3 regions of the Neobacillus sp. NPDC093182 genome follow, and region 2 is predicted to be linked to each of the others. Evidence: riboswitches for the same ligand, from Rfam matches in the RefSeq annotation. Region 2 holds a riboswitch; each other region holds the start of a gene.
The links. A riboswitch is a leader RNA that binds a small molecule or an ion and turns the genes downstream of it on or off. The one in region 2 is predicted to bind cyclic di-AMP.

Region 1: linked by a shared signal. The riboswitch ahead of ACIQAA_RS27080 (APC family permease) and the one ahead of ACIQAA_RS31295 (APC family permease) in region 2 are both predicted to bind cyclic di-AMP.
Region 3: linked by a shared signal. The riboswitch ahead of ACIQAA_RS28805 (sporulation protein) and the one ahead of ACIQAA_RS31295 (APC family permease) in region 2 are both predicted to bind cyclic di-AMP.

What each region holds. Positions count from the first base shown of each region.
Region 1 covers NZ_JBIVOI010000019.1:62,465-70,700, reverse strand. Annotated here, with positions in the region: gene ACIQAA_RS27100 (cation:proton antiporter) at 1-618, opposite strand, end outside; gene ACIQAA_RS27095 (TrkH family potassium uptake protein) at 873-2,219, shown strand; gene ACIQAA_RS27090 (potassium channel family protein) at 2,264-2,920, shown strand; gene ACIQAA_RS27085 (bacitracin ABC transporter ATP-binding protein) at 3,015-3,137, opposite strand; cyclic di-AMP (ydaO/yuaA leader) riboswitch at 3,267-3,410, shown strand; gene ACIQAA_RS27080 (APC family permease) at 3,561-5,387, shown strand; gene ACIQAA_RS27075 (potassium channel family protein) at 5,489-6,484, opposite strand; gene ACIQAA_RS27070 (hypothetical protein) at 6,725-7,192, shown strand; gene ACIQAA_RS27065 (sensor histidine kinase) at 7,243-7,575, shown strand; gene ACIQAA_RS27060 (response regulator transcription factor) at 7,581-8,236, shown strand, end outside.
Region 2 covers NZ_JBIVOI010000029.1:2,606-10,841, forward strand. Annotated here, with positions in the region: gene ACIQAA_RS31285 (YheC/YheD family protein) at 1-1,302, opposite strand, end outside; gene ACIQAA_RS31290 (bacitracin ABC transporter ATP-binding protein) at 1,433-1,561, opposite strand; cyclic di-AMP (ydaO/yuaA leader) riboswitch at 1,644-1,784, shown strand; gene ACIQAA_RS31295 (APC family permease) at 1,914-3,740, shown strand; gene ACIQAA_RS31300 (hypothetical protein) at 3,772-4,206, opposite strand; gene ACIQAA_RS31305 (histidinol-phosphatase) at 4,389-5,195, shown strand; gene ACIQAA_RS31310 (MFS transporter) at 5,394-6,608, opposite strand; gene ACIQAA_RS31315 (MATE family efflux transporter) at 6,804-8,174, shown strand.
Region 3 covers NZ_JBIVOI010000022.1:37,567-45,802, forward strand. Annotated here, with positions in the region: gene ACIQAA_RS28785 (immune inhibitor A domain-containing protein) at 1-2,070, shown strand, start outside; gene ACIQAA_RS28790 (L,D-transpeptidase family protein) at 2,274-2,768, opposite strand; gene ACIQAA_RS28795 (aminotransferase class V-fold PLP-dependent enzyme) at 2,982-4,487, opposite strand; gene ACIQAA_RS28800 (hypothetical protein) at 4,609-4,956, opposite strand; gene ACIQAA_RS28805 (sporulation protein) at 5,102-5,497, opposite strand; cyclic di-AMP (ydaO/yuaA leader) riboswitch at 5,603-5,747, opposite strand; gene ACIQAA_RS28810 (polysaccharide deacetylase family protein) at 5,916-6,641, opposite strand; gene ACIQAA_RS28815 (HAD family hydrolase) at 6,755-7,543, shown strand; gene ACIQAA_RS28820 (MerR family transcriptional regulator) at 7,716-8,236, shown strand, end outside.

The DNA.
Region 1 (8,236 bases), on a different contig from region 2:
TCCGACTAAAACTCCTCCTCCAGCTTCCCGAAAGAAACTCCAAATACTGGATGATACAGAGAGTTCTGTTTGTCCCAAAATGACCCCTAGAACGGTAAATGTCAAAATAGAAGCAGTTGCATCGTTAAATGCTGATTCACTCTCCACCGTACGCCTTACTTTTTCTTGAATTGTGATTTGTTTAAATACAGGCATTAAAGTTGCGGGATCTGTAGACGCAATTACGGAAGCTAGCAAAAGTGCATACATGATAGGTATATCTAATAAATAATAAGCAGTAACCGCTACAATAACGGCTGTAACAAGGACTCCTAGTATAGATAAAAGAGTAATTGTAATCCAGACCTTTTTCAGAACAGAGAAGAGAATGGCTCTTCCTCCTTCAAAAAGGATTAAAATCGAGCCTATTACAATGATAAATTGATAGGACACTGAATCATTGGGAACTGTTATCAATTTGAATACGGATGGTCCGAGCAAAATCCCTACTATCATAAAAAGGGCGACATCTGGAATTTTTGTTTTTTCAGAAAGTTTCATGGCCGCTAATCCAAAAAGAAAGACCATAGTAATCATGTATAATTCACGTTGAACAATACTCATAACGTTGGCTTCCACTTTTATCTCACCTCCTCTAGATTCTCAAATGTTAGTTTGTTCATTAAAAAGCTAATATATATTCCATTAATAAAAAAATTCTTTTAAAGAGAAGGGTAACCGTTTTCTATTTAGCTTACCAGTAAAGTTCTCTAAATGGAGTTCATAAACCGAAGACAATTGGGTATAACATAAAAAAGAATTTCAAAATTTTTTTAGGATAAATATTTTTTAAAAAGCATGATTTATTTGAATATTTAAAGGGAGTCAATAATGTGGAATTGTTTAAACGAAAAGGGAATTTAATTAGTTTGCATCCTGCCCAAATACTTGTAATAGGTTTTGGTAGTCTAATACTGTTGGGGACCCTTCTTTTCATGCTACCAATATCTACATATGAAAAAGGACGTGGACTTAGCTTCATTGATGCTTTATTTGAAGCAACTTCTGCTGTCTGTGTTACAGGTTTGGCAGTTGTGGATACTGGAACAACCTTTACCTTATTTGGTGAAATTGTTCTTCTTTGTTTGATTCAGATCGGTGGTTGGGGTTTTATGACCACAGGTATATTCATGTTTATTATCTTAGGTAAAAAGATTGGTCTGAAGGAACGTTTATTATTGCAAGATTCATTAAATGTATTTTCACTTGCTGGAGTAGTGACCCTTGTAAAGAGGATTATCCTCATTACTTTTATTGTAGAACTAATTGGTGCTACTACTCTAGCCATTCGTTGGTCATTTGAAATGCCCTTGGAGAAAGCAATTTACTATGGTATATTCCACTCTATTTCAGCCTTTAATAATGCTGGGTTCGGACTTGAACCTGACAACCTAAGCAAATGGGTAGGTGATCCGACAGTTAATATAATGGTTACCCTTCTTTTCATCACTGGGGGTATAGGTTTTACAGTAATTCTCGATCTTTTTCATAAAAAATCCTTACGCAAATTATCCCTTCATTCTAAAGTCGTATTGCTTATGACACTAATACTTAACATTATAGGACCTTTAATCATTTTGGTCTCAGAATACGATAATCCTTCGACTATTGGAAAGTTGGAGTTGGGGGATAAGCTATGGGCATCCTACTTTCAAGGAGTTGTAACAAGGACTGCCGGTTTTAATACCATTGATATTGGTGCTTTGAACTTATCTTCCCTTGTCTTCATGATGGCTCTAATGTTTATTGGTGCATCATCAGGATCTACCGGTGGTGGAATTAAAGTAACGACCTTTGCCATTATTATTTTAGCTTTTTGGACAGTAGTAACGAACCGGGATGATGTGAATATTTTTAAACGTAGAATCTCGTGGGGATTGGTAAATAAATCATTATCAATTGTTGTGACGGCAATGACTTTTATTTTCCTCATTTTCTTTTTATTAACTTTTACCGAGAAAGCTGATATGAGCAAAATATTATTTGAAACGATTTCCGCCTTTGGCACAGTAGGTTTGTCTGCAAATTTTTCGCCAGAACTTTCGCCTATAGGGAGATTTTTGATTACGATTATGATGTTTATTGGTAGGCTTGGACCTTTAACAATGGCTTTCGCTCTTTTAAATACTCGAAAAGAAGCAAAGGTTAGATATGCAGAAGAAAAAATATTAATTGGCTAGGGTTTAATCAATAATTAAGATTCTTTTGGGGTGACTAATAAACTATGGCAAAGCTCAGTTATGCTGTTATTGGACTAGGTAGATTTGGAACAAGTATTGCATCAAAGTTATTCGAAGCAGGGCAAGAAGTCATGGGGATTGATTTAGATGAAGAACGTATAGAAGATAGCAAATTATCGCTTACACACGCTGTTGTACTTGATTCTACTGAAGAGGAATCACTTAAATCAGTTGGAATTCGAAATTTTGATTATGTAATCGTAGCAATTGGTGATGACATGCAAGCTAGTATCCTAACGGTTCTCCTCTTAAAAGAAATTGGGGTACAAAAAGTAATTGCAAAAGCTCTTAACAAACGTCACGGACAAGTATTAACAAAAGTTGGAGCAGATTGGGTAATACATCCAGAAAGGGATATGGGAGAACGGGTTGCACACCAGCTCCTCTCACCTAACGTGTTGAATTATATAGAACTTTCAAGAGAATATAATATTGAAGAAATAATGATTCCTTCAGGAATAACAAGAAAAAATTTACGAGATCTAGATTTGCGAGCAAAATATAATTTGACTGCTATTGCGATTGTTAATAATGAAAATATAATCATTTCCCCATCTCCTGATCAGATTCTTCAAGAAGGGGATAAATTAGTTGTACTAGGACATCGAGATAATATTAATGAGTTTGCAAATATTAGGTGAAATGAAAGGTAATCAAGACATCCACCGAATGGGTGTCTTTTTAATTTTCGCCTGCATATAAAAAGACCGCAAGAACAATGCGGTCCATGAAGTCTTAATCGTTATTTATTGCTTCTGTATTTTGTTCATTTATATGTTTTCCATATAGCTGGTTAATTTCATTAGCTAATTCATCTAAAAATTCATCAGATAATAAAGGTTTATTTTCTTTTAACATATTAATTCCTCCTTCGAACTGGGCAAATCGTTTAAAATTACGTTTTCTGTATTCATGTTTTTTTAATCTTTTTCAAAAAAATTTATTTACTTTTGGTAAATACAGGAGTAATATAATCACAGTTTCAAAGTTCTTAAATCGCTGAAACCATATGGTACGGGGGAAACATTATCCTGGATAATTTCTCAATCCTAGGGGTGAATCCTTTTTAGGTAGGGCTACTCAAAGGTCCGAATCCGACAGCTAACCTCGTAAGCGTTAATGAGAAGGAAGGTGGAGCTTGTGATGCAAGTAAAATGATGTGTCTACAGGTCTATTAACTATGACTTGTAGACACTTTTTTTATTTCAACTTTGAAAAAAATTGTTTATTGGGCAACATATTACATAACTTATTCATTTCAAAACCTGGCGGTGAATTTTGATGTTTTCATCAATAAAAAGATTATTAATTGGAAGACCCTTGAAATCACATGAATTAGGGGAACAAAAAATCAATAAAACCAAAGCACTGGCTATACTTTCTTCCGATGCACTATCATCAGTAGCGTATGGTCCTGAACAAATATTAATCGTGTTGGTAACAATAGGAACAGCAGCATTTTGGTACTCCATTCCTATTGCAGTGGGTGTGTTAATTCTTTTAACAGCTCTCATACTGTCCTATCGGCAAATCATATTTGCTTATCCTCATGGAGGAGGTGCCTATGTTGTTTCGAAAAATAATTTAGGGGTAAATCCAGGTTTAATTGCTGGTGGCTCTCTTTTGGTAGATTATATTTTAACTGTTGCTGTAAGTGTATCTGCAGGTACGGATGCTATCACATCTGCTTTTCCTAAATTACATGACTATAATGTTGAAATTGCCATTGTATTTGTTATTCTTCTCACATTGTTGAATTTAAGAGGAGTAACGGAGTCTGCTTCTATATTAGCCTACCCAGTGTACTTATTTGTTTTAGCATTGTTCATATTAATTGGTGTCGGTCTTTTTAACATTGTAACAGGAGGAGTTGCACCTGAATTACACACCCCTATCGGGACACAAGTAGCAGGGATCAGTTTGTTTATTCTTTTAAGGGCATTTGCTTCGGGGAGTTCTGCCTTAACAGGAGTTGAAGCTATATCTAATGCAATCCCTAACTTCAAAGATCCTGCACCTAACAATGCTGCAAAAACCTTAATCTTGATGGGAATCTTGCTTGCTATCTTGTTTTCAGGAATTGTAACTTTAGCCTACTTTTACGGAACTGCTCCAAGAGGAGAGGTGACCGTTGTTTCGCAAATTGCAGAGGAAATCTTTGGACGGAATTTTATGTATTACTTTGTCCAAGGAACTACTGCTTTAATATTAATCCTTGCTGCCAACACTGGATATTCTGCATTCCCATTATTGGCGGTTAATCTTGCGAAAGATAAATTTATTCCAAGGATGTTTCTTATTAGAGGGGACCGATTAGGATATTCAAATGGCATTATTATCCTTGGGGCAGCTTCAATCCTTTTAATCCTTGCCTTTCACGCAGAAACTGAACATCTTATTCCACTTTACGCAGTTGGAGTGTTTATTCCATTCACATTGTCTCAAACAGGTATGATGGTTAAATGGCTTCGTGAAAAACCAGAGGGATGGGTCCCAAAATTTATTATTAATACAACTGGTGCATTAATTAGCCTTATCGTCACAATAATGTTCTTTTTAACTAAATTTAATCAGGTCTGGTCAATCTTAGTTTTTCTGCCTATAATTATTTTTGTTTTCCACCGAATTAAAAAACATTATGATACCCTTGGTGATCAGTTGAGGATTACCACTTGTGAGCCTGCTGTACCGATTGATGGAAATGTGATCATTGTGCCAGTGGCTGGAATTACTCATGTGGTAGAAAATTCAATTAACTATGCCAAATCGCTTAAACCAGATCAAATTATTGCCGTTTATGTCGCATTCGAAAGGGACGACGAGCATAAGTTTGAAGAAAAATGGAATAAGTGGCAGCCTGATGTAAGACTGGTGACATTGCATTCTCATTACAGAAGCATTATTACGCCTTTAACTAAATTTGTCGATACAGTGGAACATAAAGCAAGTGAAAATAATTATAAGGTTACCGTTGTGATCCCACAATTTATTCCTAAGAAAGGCTGGCACAATATTCTCCATAATCAATCTAGCTTATTGATTCGTACTTTCTTGCTTCATCGGAGTAACGTGATAATAACAACAGTACCTTTCCATTTAAAAAAGTAAAAATGAAAGCATACTTTTTGTACATTTTATGGGTACAAAAAAAAGTATGCTTTAATTTTATTTTAAAGAGAAGGGATTATTCGCCAGGAAGTAACACATTACTATTCGGTAATTAATATTGCAAGGTCATCTTTTTTAATAACAAAATCATGTGAGGGGTTAATAAGTGATTTCTCCCCTCTTTTTATTCCAACCAACATGATATTCTTATTAAAGAAATGAATATATGCATCGTTAAAGGATTTCCCCACCATCTCAATTTTAAAAGGTTCTGATGTTAAGAGTACTTGGTTATCTGAATGACTTATTAAATCGATCATAGAGGCCATTGTTGACGGAGATGATAAACTGTTAAGGATGAGTGAGCTTGCAAGAATATTGGATTGGATTATCTCATCTGCTCCTGCTCTCCTGGCATTTTCCACTTGAGCAGAAGTAAGGATTTCTGCAATGCAACGTATTTTTGGATTCATTCCCTTTACCGCTAATAACATAGTAATCGTATTCATATCTGCAAACGACTCGCTCTTATGTTGGTCGGCTGTTATCACAACACATTGAGCACCATGAATGTTTGCCTTTTTTAAAATGTCATCTTGATTGGCACGTCCTTTTATAAAATGAATATTTTTGTACTCTACAGGCATTTCATCCAGTGTTTCATCAATAAGGACTACTTTTCTTAATGGATCTTTTTTATAAATTGAGGCAATCATTTCTTTAGACCGTTCATTCCATCCTATTATGATCATATGTTGATTCCCCTTAAAGTTGAGTTTGCCTTCGATAAAGGCTGCCTGCATGGTTACAGCTGTAGCAGCTAAGCTAACAAAATAGGACGATACGATTGCAATCCCTACTAACATGAGGATAATTCCTGTTATTCTTCCTGCAAATGTTTCTGGAGCATAGTCCCCATATCCAATAGTAGCAGCTGTAACAACTGCCCACCAAATACCTTCAAAAACCGTTGGGAAATTGTTCGGTTCTATCAGATGAATGATGTATCCAAAGAGGATCATAATTAATGAAGCTAACAACAATATTCTTAACACAACGTGCATTCTTAAAAATTTAGCAATCCAGTGATGGACCATCTCTTCCCACCTCAAATATTTCATTCACTGTTCATTATTACCGAATTTCCCTTATTGAATAATAGCAGATGAGCTTCATTTTGATAAATTAATTCAAAACCTAGTATGACAAATGATATATTGGTGATTTAAATGGTAATGAAAAGATTGATTAATTGGTAAAATAGATGATATGTATAGTAACAGGGGAAGTGGCGTGGTGAATTGATTAAATAAATTCTTTTTGAAGGGGTCATTTATTTGGTATATATAATACTGTTGGCTATTGTAACGGTTTCATTTTTATTTATATTTCAGATATTACGGAAAGAAAAACAAATGAAAATTAATAATTTTTTTAAAACCTTTGACCAATTGAATAGCTCATTAAAAATCGCCACACAGACTCTTTATGATATTTTGTCAGTAGTAGAAAACGAAGTGCAAACAGGTATTTCCGAACGTGTTAATTTATTAGAGAGACAAATCGACACTTTAAGTAATTGTATTTATCAATTGAGTATTATTAAAGAAAATTGTCTTCTACCAGAAATGAGAGAGACTTGTGTGCATACAATGGCATTACTACAACATGCCGTTAAGAAAACTACGATTCAATTATTTAATATGGGTTTTATTGCACACGACTTCCGTGATTATTTCCTTAAGGTAACAGAATACAGATTAAAATTAATAAAATTAGAGAAGGAATTTACTGGTTCACAATAGTTTCTGACTCAAATGGAGCTAAAGTATTTAACGAAAAATGATATAACAACATTATTGAAAACGCAATCATACATGGGAGTAATAATCGGAAAGAAACCATTAAGATTATTGCAAAGGAAAAAAAGAACACGTATCTGGAATTAATCATTACCGACAATGGTAAAGGAATGGATAAGCTTACACTGGCAGGATTGCGAAAGAAAATTTTCCACCCAAATAATCATGATAATGTAAAAAGTAGTAAATCGTTTAACGGAATAGGGGTACAAAATGTTTACCAACGAATGAAATTGATTTATGGAGAAGCATTCCAAGTGAGGATAGACAGTATTGAAGGAGAAGGCACGACTTTAACGTTTCAAATTCCGGTGGATAAGAGGTGAGCAGGATGTATGAAGTTGTATTGGTAGATGATGATGTAATCGTGATTGAATTTTTAAAAAAACATATTCCATGGCATGATTATGGCTTCCAAGTAGTCGCAAGCTTTCAAGATAGTAAGGAAGCTTTAGCATTTATGCAAGAGAACCCTTATGATGTTTTGATAACCGATATTGGCATGCCAAAACTAAATGGAATTGAATTAATCGAGCAGTTGAAAAAATCGAACATCAACTCTTATAATGTCATACTTTCTTGCCATGATGAGTTTACCTTTGCACAACAAGCTATCAAGTTAGAAGCCTATGATTATATATTAAAAGAATCAATGGAAGAAAGTAATATCATCGCATTACTTGAAAGATTAAAAAATAAGTTGGACCAAGAACGGTATCACCACAATCAGCACGTAAAAGTCACCAAGTTATTAGAAAGAAGTACTAGAAATGAAGATGTATTAAAAGCACAAAATTATGTACAAACCCATCTTGGCGAAAAGATTTCGTTGACAGAGGTAGCTGCCCATTTACATCTAAATTCTAGTTATTTCAGCAGGATGTATAAGAAAGAAACGGGAGAAGGTTTTGTTGAATATGTGACGAGAGTTAAAATGGAAAAAGCCCTAGAATTACTAGATCAGTCGATTAAGTCAGTGGAACAAAT
Region 2 (8,236 bases):
TTTAGCATAAAGCATATTGGTTTTTAGAATCTCATAGTAAAGCCCCGGATATCCTGCTACTAACGCAATATCGTGTGATGGGTTGCAATGGTCAATTTCTGTAAGCCAAATATCACCTAATTCTCCTACCGTAATATCAACAGCTGCGTTTGCAAAATGTACGTCCATACCTTCAATTTCTTTTACACAATCAATGGCAATATGGTGCAGTTCCTCATAGGTTAAAGAAGCATGCAAATCACTTTGCTGCAAGAAATCTTTTACGATTTCTTTTTCAAATTTCACCAATGGCAGTAATCTGCCATCATTTTTTACCGATTGGTCTCCTCTCGTAAACGAACCCATTACCTGCCATTCACCTGAGTGATTTTTAACCGTAATAAACCTTATAGTGATGGTTCGATATCCTGTTACATCAATGGATTCTTGGATGATGTTTTCTCCCTCTTTAAAATATTTACTAAAGATAGAATAGGCTTGGTCCCGATTATTAAATCTATAATTCTTTGATTCCATATTTGCTAAATTCGTTATAACGAGAGAGTTTGAATCTTTTAGTAATATTCTATATGTCTGTCGGTTGGCGCTGTTTAGAGGCTTCACCGTTAAATTAGGAAATTTCTTTAAAAAGTAGTATAGATCTTGTGGTGATCCATAAAGATTTGTATCGGGAAGATAACATTTTACCCCGATGGAACCTGCCAATTTCTTATGAATACTCCATCGATTAAGAAAGAAATCATTAAAAACCACATTGCCGATAATCGATTTGAAATGTTGAATCCATGCAGTGCTTACGGAAGATGTCATCACAAAAATAGAGGCTGGATATGGGTAAGTTCCTTCTTCCCATTGTTTTGTCCGAGGATTATAAAGATAGCCTTTAACTTGATGGTTAACTTTATCAACATGGTCAAGAGAAAAGACTAGGATGGCACCCTTAATTTCACGATAAAGTAACACATAATCACGAAGATGATCGAGATATTTCTTAATCGAGCTTTGATAATAACCTGCAAGTAAACCGATAAAGGGTCCAATTTGTAGTTCGTTGCCATTCTGCTTGATTTCAAGGCTGCAATGCTGTGGTATATTCAGCATGTCCAAAATATCTTCAGATAGGCTTGCCCCATTTAGTGGCAGTTCATCAGAGATGTCAACAATAGATTGATAGGTGTTTGCTCCAAATCTGATTTTTCTAGCCGTAATTTGAGTAATTCCCATTGATTCTGCTAACTTGGGATGTAACGTTAAAATCCCTCTGTTAGAGGTGTTTCTTGATAGCAGAATAACATTTTCCATTTTAATTCCCCCCAACCATAATATTGGATAAGTTATTATATGTACAATAACGAAGAGTGTCTTAAAAATGGGGGGGATTCTTACAAATTGGACAAGTGTACCATTGTTATCTTGAAATATGTTTGGAGGCTTATTCGTCTTGTTTATGATTGTTTTTATCTTCGTTTTCTTCAACAGGGTGACCGTATAGCTCATTGATTTCATTAGCTAATTCATCTAAAAATTCATCTGATAAAAGCGGCTTTTTCTTTTTAGACATATATAATTCTCCAATCTTTATTTTTTTATAAAATTTTCATTTACATTTAAGAAACACAGGAGTATGATAATCACAGTTTCATATTTCTAAATCGCTGAGACCAGAATTGGTGCGGGGGACCCATTCAATGGATAGTATATCCAAGGGGTGAATCCTTTAAAAGGTAGGGCTACTCAAGGCCCGAATCCGACAGCTAACCTCGTAAGCGTTAATGAGAAGGAAGGTGGAGCTTGTGAGACAAGTTTATTAATGTCTGCAGGTCTATTTAACTTTGACTTGCAGGCATTTTTTTGTGCTTTTTTAGGGTGAATTAACAACTAATAACTTTATAGAAAATTCGGTGGTGCAGACAATGGTTTCTTCGGTCAAAAGATTATTAATTGGCAGACCTTTAAAGTCAACAGAATTAGGGGAACAAAAGCTCAATAAAACAAAAGCGCTGGCAATTCTTTCGTCAGACGCATTATCGTCGGTAGCTTACGGACCGGAACAAATACTGATAGTGCTCGTAACCATTAGTGCTGCGGCCTTTTGGTACTCCATTCCGATTGCAATCGGTGTATTAGTTTTATTAGTTGCCTTAATTTTATCCTATCGACAAATAATTTTTGCCTACCCGCATGGCGGAGGAGCCTATGTAGTTTCAAAGGAAAATTTGGGTGTGAATTATGGGCTGATATCGGGAGGTTCACTCCTTGTTGACTATATTTTAACGGTGGCAGTTAGTGTGTCAGCCGGAACAGATGCCATAACATCAGCCTTTCCTGCATTTCATGACCATAATGTGGGTATTGCGATTATTTTTGTCATCTTGATCACTACTTTAAACTTAAGAGGTGTAACGGAGTCTGCTTCTATTTTAGCATATCCTGTATATTTATTCGTGCTCGCTTTATTTATTTTAATTGGCGTGGGAATATTTAATATTCTAACGGGGCAGGTTCCAGCAGAATTGCATACACCAGTTGGAACTCCTATTGCAGGGATATCTTTATTTTTGCTCTTAAGGGCATTTGCTTCAGGCAGTTCAGCTCTTACTGGAGTTGAGGCGATATCGAATGCGATTCCGAACTTTAAAGATCCAGCTCCAAATAACGCTGCTAAAACTTTGGCTGCAATGGGAGGATTACTGGCGATATTATTTTCGGGAATTGTATTGTTAGCCTATTACTATGGGATTACTCCGAATGAAAAGGTTACAGTCGTTTCCCAAATTGCGGAGCAAACATTTGGACGAAACTTTATGTATTTCTTTATACAAGGCACAACCGCATTAATCTTAATTCTTGCTGCAAATACAGGATATACAGCTTTTCCACTGCTGGCAGTCAATCTTGCAAATGATAAGTTTATTCCAAGAATGTTTAAGATTAGAGGTGACCGATTAGGGTATTCTAATGGAATTATTACATTAGGTTTAGCTTCGATCTTGCTAATTATCTTTTTCAAAGGACAAACGGAGCACTTAATTCCACTTTATGCGGTTGGGGTCTTTATTCCGTTTACCTTATCCCAAACGGGGATGATGTTAAAATGGCTTCGTGAAAAGCCACAGGGCTGGATGTCTAAGCTTATCATTAATACGATGGGTGCTGTTATCTGCTTTGTCGTAACGATTATGTTCTTTTTAACTAAGTTTGCACAGGTATGGCCTGTCTTAGTGTTCTTACCAGTGATTGTGTTTGTCTTTTACCGAATTAGAAAGCATTATGAAGCAGTGGGAGAGCAGCTCAGATTAAATTGTGACGAACCTGCAGTGCCAATAGAGGGGAATGTGATTATTGTTCCTGTAGCTGGTATTACGCAAGTGGTAGAAAACTCACTTAATTATGCAAAATCCTTAGGTGCGGATCAAGTACTCGCAGTCTATGTTTCCTTTGAAAGGGACGATGAAAAGAAATTTGAAGAAAAATGGAATAAGTGGCAGCCTGATATTAGACTCGTAACCCTTCACTCACATTACCGGAGTATCATTCAACCTTTAACTAAATTTGTTGATACGGTGCAGCACAAAGCAAGTGAAGCAAACTACAGGGTAACTGTCATCATTCCACAGTTCATACCGAAAAAGGGCTGGCACAATATTCTGCACAACCAATCCAGCTTATTAATAAAAGCATACCTGTTATATAAACGAAACGTAATTATTACCACAGTTCCATACCATCTAAAAAAATAATTAAAAGAGCAGACTCCATTTTGGGAGCTGCTCAATTTTCGTTTTCAGGATTCGTGAAGATACATCCGGGAACCTCAAAGGTTAGACCATTCGCGGTTAAAGTGATCGAACAGATCGCAGTACCAATGATTGTTTCATGCAGAAAATGTATGTTTGATAGAACGGCATTGTCATGAAAGTTGACTCCAGAGGCTTGTCCTTCGGCTGTTAATATCATACCGGTACCGCCGCCGGATACGGATTCATATGTTGGCAAACCGGGTGCTGCGGATTTAAAAACAAAGCTATTGTTTTGATTAATATCGTCACCATAAAGAATGGAAATAAAACAGTTATTGGCTGTACAATCAACATCACATATTCGTGCAGATACCGTAATTATGCCGCTAGAAGGGAACCGATTGATTAAGGTTTCGACGGGTACGGCGGTTGCCGATACTTTTGCACGACAGTTACAACTTTCCATAAAACACCTCTCATTCACAATATTACTTATATATATGAAACAGCTTGTCTTTTGGATTGGACAAGAAGTGGAGTAAAATGGAAATAAACAAATAATATTAATTATTAGGGAACACTTTTTTGTGCTGCGGTTTGATTGGAAGTACCATAGTATGGGAAAATATGGAGAGGTGATAAAAAATGTTGAAATTTGATTTACATACACATCATGATCGGTGTGGGCATGCAAGGGGAGGCATTCGAGAATATATCGAAGCCGGTATAAAAAAGGGGTTAAATATTATCGGGATTTCTGACCATACCCCTTATTTTTCAAGTAAAGAAGACCATCCGTTTCCTCACATAACCATGGCAGCAAGCCAATTTCCTGAATATGTAGAGGAGGTCTTGAAGTTAAAACAAGAGTATTCTGGGAAAATTGAAGTACTATTAGGAATTGAGGCTGATTTCTTTCCTGAATATGTAGAAAACTATCGTCTGTACTTTGACCGCTATCCATTTGATTATATTATTGGATCTGTTCATCACGTAGATGGGGTGAGCATTTTTAAAAAGGACCGCTGGGAAGGGATGAGTTCTAAAGACCAAATAACGACCAAAGAATCCTATTATTCATTAATTGAACAATCTGCGCGCAGCGGCATGTATCAAATTCTTGGTCATATTGATGCGATGAAAGGCTTCTATCCTGACTTTTCAAACATTCAAACAGCTGCAGTCGAACACACACTAAAGGTCATAGCGGAATGCGATGTCGCTATTGAAATTAACACCTCAGGAAAAACCAAATACGTGGGGGGCTGGTACCCAGCCGATGACATTTTAGAAATGGCACTCCATCACGGAGTAAAAGTCACCTTCGGCTCAGACGCCCACGACCCAGAGCGAGTCGGCGACGAATTCGAAATCGTCCAAGCCCGCCTCAAACAAATAGGCTTCAAAGAATGGGTTTACTTTAAAGAACGAAACAGATATGCAGTAAAACTATGAATAAATGCATAAATGGTGACAGGCACCAAAAGGCAAAAAAAATGTAATGGAAACTAGTCCATTACATTTTTTCTTGTTTACCAATTTGTTTGCGTTTTTTGGTTAAGGTTCTAATTAGGTAGATACCGCCGATGAGTGCTAGTAGATTCAGTGAGTCACCCAGGTTTATGGTTAGGTTGAAGTTGTTGTTTCAAAATGCTAGTTTTTTACTAACATAGTTTTTGTGAATTTCCTGGTACGCGAATACATGAGAAGAAATACAAAGGCACTTCCTATTCTCATAATGGAATTCAACTCCATAGCTGTTTGTATGCCTAGTCCTTCTAGAAGCAAGATACCAATTTGAGGAGCAATAAAGGCAACAAAGGAAAGGAGTACATTATAAGTAGTGATACAATATGTTCTCGTTTCTTCTGGTGATTGCTCCAGCAAAAGGTTGAACAATAAGAGCACAACCCCAGAAATGAAAAATCCAGAAAGTGCCTGGACACAAGTTAAATAGAATAGATTGGTAGACAAAACAGTTAGAAATGGAACAAGCGCCATTCCCAGCGCAGCCCATACGAGCATAAGCGTATTAGATTTTGCCTCTGCCCATTTTTTCCATAGAGGGAAAGTAAAGATTTGGACCAATTGACATGCCACCGAAAAGATACTAATCCAAAGGATGGTCGCTTCTGCGATTCTGACATGATAAATATTGAAAATACCCCAGGACATCTGCCAGGTGAAATTAAAACAGAGTGCCGCAATCAGGAACCATTTGTACCCATGATCTTTAAAAATCGACCAATCCATCGACGACTTTTTTGTAGAAGTTACGGCTTGAACTGTCTCTTTATGTTTCATTAAGAAAAACACTTCAAGTAATCCAAAAAGTAACGCTGTGAAAAATAACCACTGATAGGCGTTTGCGTTATTTGTTTGGTTCTTCATGATAATCCCGATAATAAGCGTGGAAATCATCCCAGCGATCGTCAATAACCGGTTACGATCACTAAAAAAAGAACCCCTGCGTTCGTCTTTAATCATCCCGCTAATTAATGTCTGCCAGCCAATGTTAGCAATGGTGGCGGGTACATTCATAAATGCGATAATGATTAAAAATACCCATGCTTGGTAAGAGGCAGAGATATAAACAACTCCGATGAGAAGTAAAAATAATAATCGAGCCCCTAATACTGACATGGCAACCGTTTTTTTCTGCGTCTGCAAACGATTTAAGAGAATGGCAGCAGGAATGGTCATCAAAAGGGCAATTAAAGGTGGAAGAGAACTAATTAATCCAACTTGATAATTGGTAGCTCCAAGAATCGAGATAGCAAAGATGGGATAAAAGTTGCCTGCCAGGTTTATAGCAATGGTAGAAACCATTCCATGATAGATACTAATCTTTTCATTATATTTACGCACGATTCTTCACCAGTTTTCTCTATTAATAAATAACGATAATATTATACTACGGTATCCGAAATTTCTATATAATACTTTTGAAAATTATTTAACAAAAAATAGACCGTTTAGAGCAGCAAATATTACTCAAGTGAGCCAAAATCCAGTATAATAAATCTTTGGCTTTTATATTTCAGTTTTTCTAGGAGTTTTTATATGAATCAGACGTTTACATTAAAAGAAAAGACAAAACAAATTTTTGTCATGCTTATACCTATTTTAATCACTCAGCTCGGGATGTTTTCGATGGTGTTTTTTAACACGATTATGTCGGGAAAATACAGCTCCTCTGACCTAGCCGCTGTTGCCATTGGTTCGTCGATTTGGAGCCCGATATTTACAGGGATAAGTGGAATTCTGCTGGCGGTTTCTCCAATAGCAGCTCAACGGTTCGGGGAAAAGCGGAGCAGGGAAGTGGCATCGGTTGTAAGACATGGACTCTACATATCCGTCATGATTACCATCTTGGTAATTATGCTTGGTGTCTTCTTTTTAGATCCACTTTTAGATAAAATGAATCTTCCAAGTGACGTACAGGAAACAGCATTTGACTATTTGGTTGGTCTTAGCTATGGAATTCTTCCGCTGTTTATCTTTAACGTGCTTAGGTCATTTATCTATGCATTAGGAAAAACAAGGATAGTAATGTATATCCTGCTCTTGTCTTTACCGATCAATTTCTTTTTGAATTTTGTGCTGATCTTTGGATATTGGGGTTTTCCGGAACTTGGCGGAGCAGGTGCAGGATATGCCACCTCCATCACGGAATGGTTGATAACTGGGATGACAGTGTACATTGTAAAAACACAGGAACCATTTTCAGGCTTTGCCGTGTTTGAGAATTTGAAGAAATTTTCATTAGCAGAGTGTAAGGAAATACTGAAAATTGGTGTACCCATGGGACTATCAACGTTCTTTGAAACAAGTATGTTTGCAGTTGTAACCATTCTATTAAGTAAATTTAATGTCACAACGATTGCAGCCTATCAATCAGCATTAAACATCGTTTCTTTCCTTTACATGATTCCGATAAGCATATCGATGGCACAAACGGTTCTTGTAAGTTATGAAGTAGGGGCACGAAGATACAAGGACGCAAAGAGCTACAGCTGGTTAGGTATTTATCTCGCTATCTTAATAGCTCTCATTACCGGGGTGTTAGTGGTTTTATTCCGATACCAAGTGGCTGGATTATACTCAAATGAAACAGAAGTCATTAACCTAACGGCGCACTTCTTAATTTTTGCGTTGTTCTTCCAAATCAGTGACGCCATACAAGTAACGGCACAAGCCGCCTTACGGGGATATAAAGATGTTAATATTGCCTTTGTCATGACTCTAATCGCGTACTGGTTAATCTGCCTTCCAGTTGGCTATCTACTTGCAAACTATACAGGACTGGGTGCGACAGGATATTGGCTTGGTCTCACAGCAGGTTTATTAGCGGCGGGAATCGCGTTATCATGGAGACTCATCTACATCCAAAAACGAAAATTCATAGACACACAAAAATTAGAAGCAGTATAACAAGCGGCCAAAAGTCCTCATCACTCTCTATTGTGATGGGGACTTTTTTGAACCAACTGTCC
Region 3 (8,236 bases), on a different contig from region 2:
GAAAAGCAAAGTAACTTTAAAGAATTTAACAATGGATTATTAAATGGTAATGGGAAGAAAAACGGGCACTTAAAGGGCAATCCTGATCCGGTACAAGAAAGCGTTTACAACGGTGCTAAAAGAGAAGACAAAGTTCTTGTCTTAGCTGTCGAATACGCTGACTTTGCACATAATAACATTAAGCCTGATGAAACGGATAACTATTATCCTGATTATCCATTGGAACACTTTGAGGATATGATTTTTGGTGAAGATGGAGTTAAAGGACCAAATAATGAAGATTTTGTTTCTATGAAGCAATTCTATGAAGAGCAGTCAGGTGGAACATACTCAGTAGATGGGAAAGCTTACGGCTGGTTAAAAGTTCCTGGAACAGCAGCTTATTATGGTGCAGATAGAGCATCTGGAGGTCATGATAATGTAGCTCCGGGCGGTTCGAAAAAATTAGTTGCAGATACTTACGCTGCAGCAAAAGCAGCTGGCATTCCTTTAGATCAGTATGATTTAGAAGATCCACATGATTTAGATGGAGACGGAAACTTACTTGAAAAAGACGGTTTAGTAGACCACTTAATGATTATTCACTCAGGTGTCGGTCAAGAAGCTGGTGGCGGATCATTAGGTGATAATGCAATTTGGTCTCACCGTTCCGCATCATTTGTGGACCCTGATGGATTAGGGGCGGGATTGCCTGGATTTTATGATTACACCATGATGCCTGAAGACGGTGCAACTGGAGTGTTCGCGCATGAGTATGGTCATGATTTAGGCTACCCTGATGAATATGATACAGTGTACTCTGGTACTGGTGAAGCCGTTGCTTACTGGTCAATCATGGCAAGCGGTTCTTGGGCTGGTAAAATTGGCGGTACAGAGCCAACTGGATTTTCACCTTTGGCAAAATCATATTTCCAATCTTACCTAGGCGGGAACTGGACAAATGATACTGTTGAATTAGACTGGAATGAAGTGACTATAAAAGGAACTCAAGTTTTACTTGATCAAGCAAATTCCCCAAATGGGAAAAACGCAGTTGCTGCTAAAGTAAACTTGCCACAAAAGGCTACTAATATTAATACACCTGCTACTGGTTCCTTCGAGTACTGGGGCGGGCAGCAGGACGAAATCGATACAAACATGGTAACAGCTGTGGATTTAACAGGAAAGACTTCTGCAACTTTAGAATTTGATGCATGGTATCAAATCGAAGAGGATTGGGATTTTGCTTTTGTACAAGTCTCTGAGGATAGCGGTGCAACCTGGAAATCTTTAAGCAATAGCAACACGGTTTCAAGTGCAATGCCTGAAGCATATCCAACAATCGCTCCTGCACTTCCGGGTTTTACAGGTAATAGCAACGGCTGGACGAAGCAAACATTTGATTTGTCCCATTATGGAGGTAAAAAAGTACAACTTCGCTTCCGTTATATTACTGATTGGGGAACATCAGAAAAAGGCTTCTATGTAGATAACATTAATGTTAAAGCAGATGGTACTTCCGTTGTGGTAGATGGTGCAGAAACAACACCAGCATTTACTTTAAATGGTTTTGAAAAATCAGACGGAAATAAGTATTCTGATCACTACTACCTATTAGAGTGGCGTAACCATGCAGGGGTTGACGAAGGTCTAGCCAATATCAAACGGGGACAATCATTAATGAGCTATGATAGCGGTCTTGTTGTATGGTATGTTGATCCAACTTTTACTGACAACTGGACAGGTATTCACCCAGGTGAAGGATTCGTAGGCGTTGTAGATGCTCATCCAAGTACTGATTTAACATGGATTATTAATGGTGGAGCACCAGTTCAAGCGTCTTCTCGTTACCATATTGCAGATGCAGCTTTTGGTTTAAACCCAACTTCAGGATTAAATCTAAACTATCCTGATGTTCAAACATTGTTCGGACCAAGTCAGCCTGCTGTTTCACTATTTAATGACAGCAACTCTTTTGAAAACACATTCATGCCAGATGCTGGACGTAAAATTGGAACCTATGGACTTAAGGTTCGAGTGAATGGACAAGCTAAAGACAAATCTGTTGGTTCAATTGTAATTTACAAATAATCAACAAAATCTCACCTCCCCTCCTAAGGGTGGTGGGATTTTTTTATTGAATAAGATCTACTTTGTCAATTACCGCTCAAACCAACTCCCCCCTTTTGTAGTCTTCTCATTATATAATTTATACGATTAATTACTAGAATTGGATTCACTTTTTCAAATAAATTGAGGCCGATTAGTATGTATAATCAGCCTTGTTCTTATTGTCATGGTCGTATGATTACCCTTGTGCCATTTGGAACCTTTTCGGCAAGTTGAAGTACATCCCGGTTATGCATTCTCACACAACCAGCTGAAACAGCTTTACCTATCGAGCTCGGATTATTGGTCCCATGAATACCATAGCCTTGTTTAGATAGTGAAAGCCACATAACACCAAAAGGTCCGCCTGGATTCATTTGCCGGTTAACAATGACAAAATCACCAGTCGGGGTTCCAGATAGCATTTTTCCAACAGCAATCGGATAAATTTTTTCGAGCCTTCCATTTCTGTATAATGATAGTCTCCTCTTCCCAATCGATATTTGAATGGAATAGGGAATTGTATTTGGATCTGGTAAGCCAGGGATTTGAATTTTTTGGCCGATATATAATTGCTGATAATTGACACCAGGATTGGCTGCATAAAGACTGGCGAGGTTTACCCGATAATCCAAAGAGAGTTGGTAAAGTGTATCGCCCCGCTTCACAATATGAATCATGTTATCCCACCCTTTTTCTTATTAACATATGTCAGGGTATAGGAAGCGTTGCCACATAAAAAAGCTGCAGTCTAGATGAATAACGTCAGAATGCAGCTTTTTCAAAGAATATTAATGAATTTCAATCATTTTCGGATTTGCTTTTTCAATCATTAACTTTGGACAAGATATCGTTAGATTACGATGTTTCTTCACAGAATTTTCAAATTTGTATTAATCCTCTAGTCTGAAGAGTGGTGACATATCCTGACGTGTGTGTTTTGTATAAAAGTAATCATTTGTAGCCGGGTCGTAAACATAATCTTTTTTCCAATCCTCAATATTACTCGTAATCTCCTTCATCGCCTTAATAAACAATCGAATTTCAGCATTAGTCATAATAGGGTGCAGCGAGAACCTGACCCAGCCAGGCTTAGAAGATAAGTCGCCTAAATCAATTTTATTGGAAATTTGCTTAGATTTGTTCTGGTCAATTTCCAATAAATAATGACCATATGTCCCTGCACAAGAGCACCCTCCGCGAACCTGAAATCCATATCGATCATTTAACAAACGGACTATAAGATTGTAATGAATACCCTCAATAGTAAATGAAACAATCCCAATTCGATTTCGATGATGACTCTCTAATACATGCAGATTAGGAACAGTCTCTAATCCAGTTAAAAGCAGCTTTAACTGTTCTTTTTCTCTAGCTAAAATTTTCTCTACACCCATTTGTTCCTTTAACTTTATACATAAAGCCGTACGAATTGCTTGAAGAATACCAGGTGTCCCTCCATCCTCTCGAAGCTCGATGTCCTTAATGTATTGATGTCCACCCCAAGGATTAGTCCAAGTAACCGTTCCTCCTCCAGGATGGTCTGGTACCTTATTTGTATAAATTCTTTTATCAAAAAGTAAAACGCCGCTCGTACCGGGTCCGCCTAAAAATTTATGTGGAGAAAAGAGAATGGCATCGAGTTTTTCCATCTGATCCTTCGGGTGCATATCAATCTTCACATACGGTGCAGAGGCGGCAAAATCTACAAAGCAAAGTCCACCATGCTTATGCATGATTTTTGCCAGCTGATGATATGGTGTTTGTATTCCTGTAACGTTCGAGCATGCTGTAAAGGAACCTATTTTGACAGCTCTATCCCGATATTGGGACAGAAGCTGCTCAAGATGATTAATATCTACATTTCCTTTCGAGTCCGGTCTGATCATCTCAACGTCTGCTAAGGTCTCCAGCCATGAAGTGTGGTTGGAATGGTGCTCCATATGAGTGAGAAAAACCACTGGTCTATCCCTCTCAGAAAGCTTTATTTTGTCTTTCCATTGCTCTGGTACTCTAATACCCAATAATCTCTGTAGTTTATTCATTACCGACGTCATTCCAAAACCGTCAAGAATGAGGGCGTCATTCTCATCAGCATTTATATGTTCCTTAATAATCCTTCTTGATTGATTATAAATTCCGGTCATCATTAGACTGGTAATGTTGGATTCCGTATGCGTATTCGCCATAAACGGGCCAAATACCTCCGAGATTTTTTGTTCAATGGGTCGAAATAATCTTCCACTTGCTGTCCAATCTGCATAAATAATCGGTTTCTTTCCATACGGTGAGTCAAATTCTTGATCAATGCCGATGATCCCAGACCGAAACTTATTAAAATAATCCTCTAGATTTTCCGGCAGACGATACCACTTGCTTCCGATCCTTGCAGTAATCATACTTCAGCACCTCTCGATAAAATCCTGCTAATTATTATATGCAAAATTCTTTTCACTTGCCGACGATTCTCAATTAATGATAAAAAAAGCCTGATCCATATGGACCAGACTATATTACTATTTATAAATTTGTATTCTTTGACGATTCCTTGCGATTTACTTCATCAATTTTTTGAACAAACATGTGAAAAACGCGCTGCTTCTCTTCTAAGTCTTTTATATATTCCTTTAATTGATTATAACTTTCCTCAAACGGTTTATGATACCTTTGCCGTATACTTTCAATAATTTCCTCGTTCACTGTTGATTGGATGACTTGCTTGGTAATCCCGTATTTATAAGAGTATACCTTTAACTCTTGTGCCACTTCTTCATATTCTTTATCTATTTCTGTAAGGACTACTGAAATGTCATCCTTCCACTCTTCTAGTGATTTCTGTAAATAAGATTTTACCATTGTTTCTTCCATTACTGCACCCGCCCTAATAAAGTCTCAAGATAACTTTATTATACTGGTGATTGGTTTCATAATAATTTCTAGTAGTTTACAAAGCTATATCAATTAATAGGAAATTTTTCCGATTTACATAAATAACTAGGTTAATAGACACACATTATGAAACGGCATTAATCATGATAGGGACACTTTGTGTAATATTATTTGCATTTCCCAAATCAATATTGATCATTAAGGAATACTGAAAGGTATTTTGATTATGTTGAATTTCATCTGGAACATCGAGTAAAAAGGTAATCTTTCCAGTTTGGTTTGGACTACATTCAAGAGAACAGAAAACGGAATGACTATTTAAAGTTTCTTCTACAAATGCCTGTGAATCAATCCCTACTAGATCGATATCATATCTCTTAATTTTATTTTTTAATAGGCCGCCTGTTATCTCAATGGTACCATTTATGACACTTCCTGCTTCATAAACTTGCTTATCCAAATGGACATTCGTTTTGGGCAAACCAATTTTTAATTTTGTTAAATAATCTTTTAATGTCATTTTCTCCACCTGTTCCCTAAAATAGGCATAATAAAAGACCAGCAATAGTAATCAAGATGCTTAATATGTTTAAAAACAAAAAAGCCCCTGTACTTGGCGGTCCATGACCTCCTTCGCTTTAGCCGACGAAGTTAGCTGACGGGTAGGATGGCGAAAGATCGTTCTCATCCTTTCTACATTGTAGAATTAACCCCAATTAATTGGTTCCTCCGTACCCAACCAAGTTGCTGGGTTTTGGCCGAATATTAAATTCATGATGATTATGAGGCTTATTTTATCCCCAACTAGAATCGTTGTAAAGAGTGATATTTACTTAAATTAACCGTTTAAACTCCAAATTTAAATAAAAACAAAGACTTTTCTATTGATTGCTCATGAATCATCGATATCTTGTAGCATAGTTTAACTTTAAAAGCTCCTATCTGTTAATTAATTCAGCGAATTCATCAAGGTTAGTGGAATACTTTATATAAATTCTTGGTAAAAATAAGAGTTCGTTTTTTAGCCCTTTTTTAGTATAGAGTGCTGGTGTAGTAGTCAAACCAAATGTATAATATTTTTTCACTTCTAAACCAACGCGTTCATTGAAGTTTCCATAAGGATAAGCAAGAGCTATAACTGGTTTTCCTGTCATTTTTTCAATTTTTTCCTTCGAGCCTTTTAATTCGTATTGAAGATTCTCTAATTTTGTCAAATCTGGATGAGTAGCTGTGTGGGACTGAACAGAAATCAATCCGGACTCAGCCATCATTTTTAAATCAGTTTGAGATAATCGGTTCGAATATCCGATAAAATCAGAAATAACAAAAAAGGTTGCTGTCGGTTTAAATTTATCATCCCTAAGTTTTTGAAGAATCTCAAACGCATTTTGATTATTTTTATAACCATCATCAAGTGTAATAAAAATAGGTTTGTTCACTTTACTTATATCAGTCCAGCGTTCAAATGTTAATAATGTATATCCGTTATTTTTCAAGTAAACCATCTGTTTTTCGAAATTCTCTGGTGTAACAAATAACTCCTTAGAGCCTTTGCCATTGTATTCATCAATTGAATGGTAAATTAATATTGGAACCTTCTGCTGTGCAAGCGCATCCCCTGGAAGGCTAATTAACAACAGAATGACGATTACAACTCTTAACATAAAACAAACCCCCTTTTTTGCCGATCTTATCACGACTATTATTCCCAGAATATTTAATCTACACGTTATTAATGTTAAACTAAGAAAACATACTTAATAAAAGGAGCCGTTCAATGTTTGAGTATAAAGTTTTATTTTTAGATATTGATGGAACCATCATCAAGCCCGATGATTCCATTGATCAAACTACAGTAAAAGCAATTCGGCAGGTTCAACAGAAAGGAATAGAGGTTTTTTTAGCAACTGGGAGACCATTACACGAAATCAGAGATCTTGCAGATGAGTTAAAGGTAAACTCGCTTGTCGGATATAATGGTGCTTTTGCCATTTATCAAGGTAAGGACCTCTTCCAGGAACCAATGAAAAAGGAAAGTGTTAAACAATTCATCGACATAGCGAAAAAAAACCAGCATGAAATTGTTTTGTATACGAAAGATGAAAATATATTCACTGACTTAGAAGCAGATTGTGTGAAAGAATTTATTGTGAAGTTCCACTTACATAAAAACAAACCTTATTTACCGTCCAATGATTATGAGATTCTGGGAATGACTTTAATCAACTTAGAACCAAAGGATACTGTTTTATATAAGATCGAGGACCAAATCCACTTATCCCAAGTAAACCTTGATGGAATGCTTCATTGTTATGATGTAATTAGAGACAAGGTCAATAAAGGGATTGCGATTCAATACATACTCAACCATCTCGGCCTGTCAAAGGAAAATGCTATAGCGTTTGGAGACGGCTTAAATGATAAAGAAATGCTGATGAGTGTTGGTGAAGGTTTTGCTATGGGAAATGGTCATCCTGACCTCTTTCAATATGCTAAACATAAAACGACAACCGTAAATAATTCAGGAATTTATAACGGATTAAGAACTCTAGGGATTGTTGAGTAAACAAAAGCTGTGCATTGCGCACAGCTTTTTTTGCATGAATTTGTTGGTATTTCGTGTTATACGTCTTGTTTTGATAGCTTTTGTCACCCTGCAGGAAAATGGGGGGCTTCATAGAGAATTTACTATCAATAGCTGTTTTACCGTAAATTAGATAGAAGGGATTTGAACACTTATGAGAACTTTCACATTAAAGGAAGTTTCCAAAAAAATAAATGTTAAACCTGCTACATTGAAGAAATGGGAAGAGGAACTAGAGGAATACCTTGAAATTCCACGTACAAAACAAGGAGCCAGAATATATTCACAGGTAGAAATTGATTTACTATTAGAAATTAAGTATATGTATGAAAACAAACTGAGTACCGCAATGATTTTACAAACATTGCAAAATGGCAGCGAATTTGTAGAAGATGAAGAAGAAGAGATATCCGAACCTCCAGCCTCAACCCTGGCAATCTTGCCTCAAGAAGTACCCCCCGTTTCGAATGAAGATCTTGCCATTAAGAATGCCGATCAATTTTTCGATGCGATGGACCAATATAAACAAACATTCTTAAATGAAGTAAAAGAGGAAATACGAAGTGTTCTTCGTAAGGAAGTAGTTGAAGAGGTTAAAAAGGAAATTGCAGATGGCGCTCATTATACAGTGAATACTATTTCTGAATCGATAACCAAGTCTACAGCAACTACAAA